One region of the Viridibacillus sp. NPDC093762 genome, then DNA from elsewhere that is predicted to be linked to it. Evidence: riboswitches for the same ligand, from Rfam matches in the RefSeq annotation. Region 1 holds a riboswitch; the other holds the start of a gene.
The links. A riboswitch is a leader RNA that binds a small molecule or an ion and turns the genes downstream of it on or off. The one in region 1 is predicted to bind S-adenosylmethionine.
Positions count from the first base shown of each region.

Region 2: linked by a shared signal. The riboswitch ahead of metK (methionine adenosyltransferase) and the one ahead of ACQKM9_RS12895 (methionine biosynthesis PLP-dependent protein) in region 1 are both predicted to bind S-adenosylmethionine.

Region 1 covers NZ_JBNNUK010000009.1:107,944-112,163, forward strand. The annotation lists gene ACQKM9_RS12890 (aminotransferase class I/II-fold pyridoxal phosphate-dependent enzyme) at 1-788, opposite strand, end outside; gene ACQKM9_RS12895 (methionine biosynthesis PLP-dependent protein) at 784-1,914, opposite strand; SAM riboswitch class I at 1,986-2,089, opposite strand; gene ACQKM9_RS12900 (tetratricopeptide repeat protein) at 2,262-3,191, shown strand; gene ACQKM9_RS12905 (methyl-accepting chemotaxis protein) at 3,411-4,220, opposite strand, start outside.
Region 2 covers NZ_JBNNUK010000003.1:285,442-289,661, forward strand. The annotation lists gene ACQKM9_RS06800 (alpha/beta hydrolase) at 1-606, opposite strand, end outside; gene ACQKM9_RS06805 (gamma carbonic anhydrase family protein) at 730-1,242, shown strand; gene metK (methionine adenosyltransferase) at 1,415-2,611, opposite strand; SAM riboswitch class I at 2,874-2,992, opposite strand; gene pckA (phosphoenolpyruvate carboxykinase (ATP)) at 3,194-4,220, shown strand, end outside.

The DNA.
Region 1 (4,220 bases):
AGTTTGGATGCTGATGCTGTCGATTGTGTTAAACGCGCATTTAAAGTTTTAATCCCTTGAATTAATGAGAAGGAATCTTGTGCACCTAAAATGGCACCGAATGAGTTTTGCATGAAGTAGATTCTGTTACCAAGCTCTACGTCTTTTGTTACCGCAAGCCCTGCAATAATATCACTGTGTCCTCCTAAAAACTTAGTGGCACTGTGCAACACTACATCTACACCAAGGTCTAATGGACGTTGGTATAAAGGCGTCATAAACGTGTTATCTAAAAATGTTAGAGCTCCATTTGCCTTTGCAATAGCTACAACACCTTCAATATCAGTAATGCCTAGAAGGGGGTTAGCTGGAGTTTCTATATATAATACCTTTGTATTTGGACGTATAGCCGCTTCTACTGATGTTAAATCAGAGAAGTCAGCAAATGTGTGGTCAATGCCAAATTTTGTTAACACTTGTGTTACAAAACGGTATGTTCCACCATACACTTCAGATGTCACAACAATATGGTCGCCGGCTTCTAATATCATAAAGGCAGAAGCGATGGCTGCAATACCTGAAGAGAATGCAAATCCGCGTGTACCCCCTTCAAGTTCAGCAATTGTTTTCTCTAATGCATCACGAGTTGGATTACCAGAACGACTATAATCATATGGACCAAAGGAATCGAAATGCTCCTGATCGAATGTAGATGACAAATAGATTGGTACATTAACTGCACCTGTTTTTTGCTCGTAATCACCGCGGGTAGATGCGGTGATTAAACTTGTTTCAATATTTTCATTAATTGAACTCATACGATGACACCTCTTTTTCTAAGGTAGAAAAAACTTGTTGTAAATCCGCGATTAAATCTTCTGCTTCCTCAATACCGACAGAGAAACGAAGTAAGGAGTCATCAACACCGCGTGCAATTCGTTCCGCTTCAGGAATATCCGCATGTGTTTGTGTAGTTGGATATGTGATAAAGCTTTCAACACCACCCAGACTTTCGGCGAAGACAATTAATTTCAAGCTTTCTAAAAACTTACCAACCCATTCTCCTTTTTGTAAACGGAAGGATATCATGCCGCCTTTACCAGCAAACAGAACGTCTTTTACTAAAGGTTCTTGTTCTAAATAAGCCGCAATTTGCTTAGCATTTTCGGTATGTTGTTTCATGCGAAGATGTAATGTTTTCAATCCCCGTAGTAGTAGCCAAGAGTCGATTGGAGCCAGTGTTGCACCAGCAGCATTATGGTTTGTGAATAGTTTTTCGCTAAGTTCTTTGCCTTTACTTACGACAAGACCAGCTAGAACATCATTATGACCACCGATGTATTTAGTTGCACTATGTAGAACTATATCAGCTCCTAGCTCGATTGGGCGTTGATAGTAAGGTGTTAAGAAAGTATTATCAACGATTAATAATAAACTATGCTTTTTCACAAGCTTAGCATAAAGTTCAATTTCAAATTCCTGCATTAATGGATTGGTTGGGGTTTCAATGAAAATAGCTCGAGTATTTTCATTAATTAAATCTTCAACCTCTGATACAGAAGAAAATTTTGCATAATGAGATTTGATTGAATATTGTTCTTGGTATTGGCCGAGTAAACGGTATGTGCCACCGTAGATATCCTCAGGTAAAATAATTTCGTCACCCGATTTAAAAAGGGATAGAACTAACTGAACAGCTGCCATCCCGCTACTACAGGCGAAGCCAGCATCACCAGATTCTAATTTAGCAAAACCTTCTTCTAGGACGGTACGTGTCGGATTTTTTGTACGTGTATAGTCAAAACCAGTTGTTTGGCCAAGCCCATCATGAGTATAGGCAGTTGACAGGTAGATTGGTGTGTTTACAGCACCTGTTTTGGAATCGGTATGATTTCCTAGCTGAACTAATTGTGTAGCAATGTTTTTGTTTGTCATCATGTCATCATCCTTTATAAAAAAGTAAAAGGCCCTCAAAGGAAGAGGGCCTTCAAAATATGAAGTCAATTTCCTTATCTACAAGACTACGTCTACTGGAATTAGCACCTTGCCGCATTTAGGGTGGTTGCTGAGATATCGACGGGCCAAGTCCCTCCATCTCTCTTGATAAGTAAGTATATTCAATTGTTTGAAAGTTAATAATAATGAAATTTTAACATGTGAAGGTGATAATATCAACCTTATTTAGAAGCAATTATTATTTGAAAAGTTTATAAAATTCTATTTGTGGTACAGTTTTTATATGAATATGCTATTATTGCATAGTTGAATTGGAAGGTGACAAGATGAATTTAAATAACATTGCTGTCAATCAGCTATTGCTAGAATTTAAATTTGACGAAGCTCAAATGAAGCTAGAGCAAGCAGTAATGGAAAACAGAGACATACAATCACTCCATAACTTAGCATGTTTTTATATTAGAGATACAGAAGAATATTACAAAACTTTACCACTTTTAGCTGAAGCAATCGAAAAACAGCCGAAGCATTATTTTCCTTTTGCTTTACTTGGTGAAATTTATTTGAGAATGGAAAAATACATTTCAGCCATCAGGATTTTAGAATATGCTTTAAAGATGAAAGATACTGAAGTAGTCCATGCGAACTTAGCTGCCGCATTTTATAATATAAAAAATTATGAAAAGGCAGCAGAACATTATAAAAAGTCAGCAACTGATGGCGATTTTTTGAAATATGCGGAAATGGTTTCATACCTCCAGTTAGACGATTATGATTCGGTACTTAATGCCCTGAAAAAAGTTAATGCAAATGATGAAAATTATATGGGTGAAGTAAACGTAGCTGAAATTTATGCACAAATTAACTACTTTGATGAAGCGATTCCTCTATTTGAAATAGGATGGAGAGAAATTGTTAGGTCTTATGATTGGGTAGAACATTATGTTTATGCACTCATTCAATTAGGTAGAGTAGAAGAAGCCGCAGATATTTTAGACCAGATGAAAACAGAAACGACTGATGAATTGGTAGAAAGTAAAGCAAGGGCAATGAATGAAGAGTGGATAGAGGAGAATATTAAAGGATCCATTATGGACTTGCAACATACAAATGAAAAATATAATACACTAATTGCTCGAATTTTGAAGGGCTACCGCCCTAGAATATTATTCGAGCCATATTATGTTTCACAATGTTATCTTTACGGATGCAAAGTACATGGTAATAGAACCTATGATGAATATGTCAATATGTAATGGGCTGAGAGATAATGGAATATCACTCGGCCCATTTGTTTAAATACTGCCAATATCTGAAGTGATTTCATGATAAATACTATGAAAGGTTGTCTTGGTAAGGTGTAGGGAAGCGGGAAGAAAGGTATGGACTTTGTAATTTCTAATAAAGCGAAATCAATAGTAGGAATAAAAAAACTTGCAATCTCATTAGAGCTTGCAAGTCATTTTATGTGAACACTATACTTTGAATTCTCCAACTACTTTTCTTAACTCATCTGCCTGATGAGATAGTTCTATCGCTGACGCTGTAATTTCTTGCATTGAAGCAGAGCCTTCTTCTGCGGAAGCTGCAGAACGCTCGGTACTCATTGCTGTATTTTCAGCAATTTGATTTACTTCTATAAATGATACAGCCACTTCTTGGCTATAGCTTAAAGTTTGCTCAATTTGAACTACCATTTTGTTAATAATGGCTACAGTTTCGTTTGTCTGTTTGATAATTTTATCTAAGGAAGCATTTGTTTCATTTGTCACCTCAACACCACGGATGACGTTTTGTACACCATCATGGTTTTGAGTGACAATAGCTTGAACTTCGGATTGAATTGATGAAACGATTCCCGTAACTTCCCGAGCTGCTTTTTGAGATTGCTCAGCAAGCTTTCGAACCTCATTGGCAACGACAGCAAATCCTTTACCATGTTCACCAGCTCTGGCCGCCTCAATGGCTGCATTAAGGGCAAGTAAGTTTGTTTGTTCCGAGATATCAGTAATCGTACGAATAATGGAAGTAATTTCGGATGATTTTTTACCTAGTGCTTCAACGATTTCTGTTGTATTGGCCATAGTTTCTTCTATTAACATCATCACATTTGATGACTGTTCGACAGTTTTTCCGCCAAGCTCAGCAGCGACTTTCATCTGATCGGTTGCTGTTTTCACATGTTCCGCATCTGTACTTAAATAACGAGCCGCTTCTTCTAATAAATTCATCTTTTGAACTGCGTTATTCATTCGAAGCATCGTTTGTTCGCTACCTTCAGCGAT
Region 2 (4,220 bases), on a different contig from region 1:
ACCAGTCATTAATAAAATCGGGATATTTGGAAATACCGTTTGTTGTGATATACCTTTCATAAAACTATGAAGTTCACGATACCAATTGACAGTAATGACATCATTATAGTAAATATCATCTTTTTCCTCTTTATAAAATTCATAGCTTCTCGTTAAGTGTTTTATGTTGATTTCATGATTGATTTTCAGATTTCCAGTCAGTTTACTTAGACCTGTTAAAGCATTTGATAATTTTGATGGTTGGTGTTTTAAATGCATCCAAGGTGACGTTAATATCACACCTGTACATTCGTACTTGAATTTTTCAACAACATGGATTCCTAAAATAGCTCCTAAACCATGTCCCACTACAAATACAGGCAAGTTATATGTTAAAGCTGCTTGCATTAGTTGTTTAACGAATGTTTCGTAACTTTTAAATGCTTCACTATGCACACGTTTATGTCTACTTTCCTCGCCATGTCCAGGTAAATCTCCTGAAATAACATGAATACCAGACGTTCTTAAATTTTCGATTAGCCATGCATAGCGACGATGATGTTCGTATGCACTATGTATAATTACAGCGACAGCTCTTGCTTGGCCATCCGTTTCCCATTTCCACATTACTCTCTCACCTCATAAATTCCTCTTTATATATTTTAACGTATTATGACTATTTCAGTTCCATTCATTGCTTCCTTTTGTTACGATAATAATACATAATAACTTGAAATGAGGCGTTTTTCGATGATTTATCCATTTAGAGACAAAAAACCATCTATTGACCCATCCGTTTTTATCGGTGATAACGTAATTATCACTGGCGATGTTACTATCGGACCTGATTCTTCTATTTTTTACAATACAGTTATTCGAGGAGATGTTTCGCCTACGATCATTGGACGTAAAGTGAATATCCAAGATTTATGTTGTTTACATCAAAGTCCTGCTTATCCACTTATTTTAGAAGACGATGTGACAATTGGACATCAAGTAACATTACATAGCTGTACTGTAAAAAAGGGCGCTCTAGTCGGGATGGCTTCAATTATTCTAGATGGTGCTGAAATTGGTGAAGGTGCATTTATAGGTGCCGGCAGTCTCGTTTCACAAGGCAAGAAAATTCCTCCAAACACATTAGCATTTGGACGCCCTGCAAAAGTTATTAGAGAGTTAACAGAGGAAGATAAAAAAGATATGGATCGTATTGTCAACGAGTATTACGAAAAAGGACAATATTATAAATCACTTCAAAAATAATTCGATCAAGATGCCTGAGTATCGTTTTTCAAACGATTACTCAGGTTTTTTTAATCTCTAACTATGAGTTTCTTCTATAATAAAACAAAAAATATCCCGAACTACAATGATTACTTAAATAATCAACATGTAACTCGGGATATTTTATGTTATTGCGATTTTCTAGGTTGAATTAAAGTCCCGCTTTTTCTTTTAAAACGGCAGCTTTATCAGTAGCTTCCCAAGGAACATTCAAATCTGTACGGCCGAAGTGACCATAAGCAGCTGTTTGTTTATAGATTGGACGACGTAGATCAAGCATTTTAATAATACCAGCTGGGCGTAAATCAAATAATTCACGAACCCATTCAACTAAATCTGCTTCGTTTACTTTACCAGTACCGAAAGTATCAATTGCAATTGAAACTGGTTGTGCAACACCAATTGCATAAGCCAGTTGTACTTCACAACGCTCAGCAAGTTCAGCTGCTACGATATTTTTTGCAACATATCGCGCTGCATAAGCTGCAGAACGGTCAACCTTAGTCGCATCCTTACCAGAGAAAGCACCGCCACCATGACGAGCATATCCACCATAAGTATCTACGATAATTTTGCGTCCCGTTAAGCCTGCATCACCTTTTGGTCCACCAATTACAAAACGACCAGTTGGGTTGATGAAGTATTTTGTTTTTTCATCTAGTAATTCAGTAGGTACAACTGGAGCAATTACACGTGCTTGTAAATCCTCTTTAATTTGCTCTAATGTTACTTCTGGATCATGTTGAGTTGAAATAACAATTGTATCCACACGAACTGGACGATTATTTTCATCATATTCGATTGTTACTTGTGTTTTACCATCTGGACGTAAATAATCTAACTCTTTTGTTTTACGAACTTCAGTTAAACGTCGTGCTAATTTATGTGCCAAGCTAATAGGTAAAGGCATTAACTCAGGTGTCTCGTTACATGCGTATCCGAACATTAAACCTTGGTCACCTGCACCAATTGCTTCAATATCTTCATCTGTCATTGAACCTTCACGTGCTTCAAGTGCTTGGTCAACGCCCAATGCGATATCAGCTGATTGCTCACCGATTGCCGTTAAAACAGCTACGTTTTCGCCATCAAAGCCATATTTACCACGTGTATAGCCGATTTCCTTTACCGTTTCACGAACGATTTTAGGAATATCAACATAAGTTGATGTTGTAATTTCTCCAGCTACTAATACAAGACCAGTTGTTACTGTAGTTTCACATGCTACACGTGCATTCGGGTCTTTTGAAACGATTTCATCTAAAATGGCATCCGAAATTTGATCACAAATTTTATCTGGATGTCCTTCTGTTACACTCTCTGATGTAAACAGTCGACGGTTTGTCATTTGGTTTCCTCCTATTATCTGCGAGATTGCCTCGGAAATGATACGGTACTCATTACCCATGTTAGTTCTTTCCAGTAGGATTGAACGCCAAGCCGTTGCTGCTTTTAACACGAGGATTCTAGAAAGTGCCACTATATATAAATAGAACCGCATAAATTACATATACTAATCAAAAATTTAGGAATTGGTCTATTTTAAATAAAAAAACCCTTCCCCCATTATTACTAATGAGTGGAAGGGAATAATTCATAAGCACCTTTCACTCTTATCGTTCAAGGATTAAATCCTTGCATCAGATTAAGCACCAGCGCATCACATAAAATCACAATGCAGGTTGCCGGGTTTCATAGGGCCTGACCCTCCACCAGCTCGGGATAAGAGTATCCGTTCAATTTCCCATATTAGAACATTATAACTTAGTTGTCAACCTCTTTTTCATTTCTAAAAAAAAGTACAACTTTCATAAAAATTATATGGTAATTAGTATAGATTAATTAACTAAATGTGTTATACTAATTTCCGAAATGAATTATAAATCCCCTCTAATAGAGGAATAATATAAAAAGGATGGTACGTAAAACGATGAATTCAGTAGAAATTACGAATGAACTGAAGGAATTATTGAAAGGTGAAAATATTCTTGAACAACTTTCAGTACCACAATTAACAGAAAAAGCTACTTCACGCGGTGAGGCAATCCTAACTGTTGATGGTGCAGTAAGAGCAGTCACAGGAAAATATACAGGTCGTTCTCCTAAAGATAAATATATGGTTGAAGAAGACAGTTCGAAAGACAAAATTGATTGGGGTAAAGTAAACAAACCAATTTCTTCGGATATCTTCGACTCATTATACACTAAAGTAGTAAACTACTTAAAAGAAAAAGAAGAATTATTTGTATTTAAAGGTTTTGCAGGTGCAGACCCATCATCTCGTTTAGCTATTCGTGTAGTAAATGAATACGCTTGGCATAACCTATTTGCACATCAATTATTCATTCGTCCTACTGAAGAGGAATTAGAAACTCATGAAGCTGACTTCACAATCGTTTCTGCTCCAACTTTCAAAGCGGACCCAGCAGTAGACGGTACTGATTCAGAAACTTTCATTATCGTTTCCCTTGAAAAACGTATCATCCTTATTGGCGGAACTGAATACGCTGGAGAAATGAAAAAATCGATTTTCAGTATCATGAATTACTTATTACCACAACAAGGTATTCTTCCAATGCACTGTTCAGCAAACGTTGGTGAAGCAGGCGATGTAGCATTATTCTTCGGTTTATCTGGAACTGGTAAAACAACTTTATCTGCAGATGCAGATCGTAAACTAATTGGTGATGATGAACATGGTTGGTCTGACAACGGTGTCTTCAATATCGAAGGTGGTTGCTACGCTAAGACTATCAACCTGTCTAAAGAGAAGGAACCGGAAATCTACAATGCTATCAGTTTTGGTACGGTATTAGAAAACGTAGTAGTAGATGAAGAAACACGCATTCCTAACTACGATGATGTTTCGCTAACAGAAAATACTCGTGTTGCTTACCCAATCCAAAATATCGAAAACATTGTTGATCCATCTGTTGCAGGCCATCCTAAAACAATCA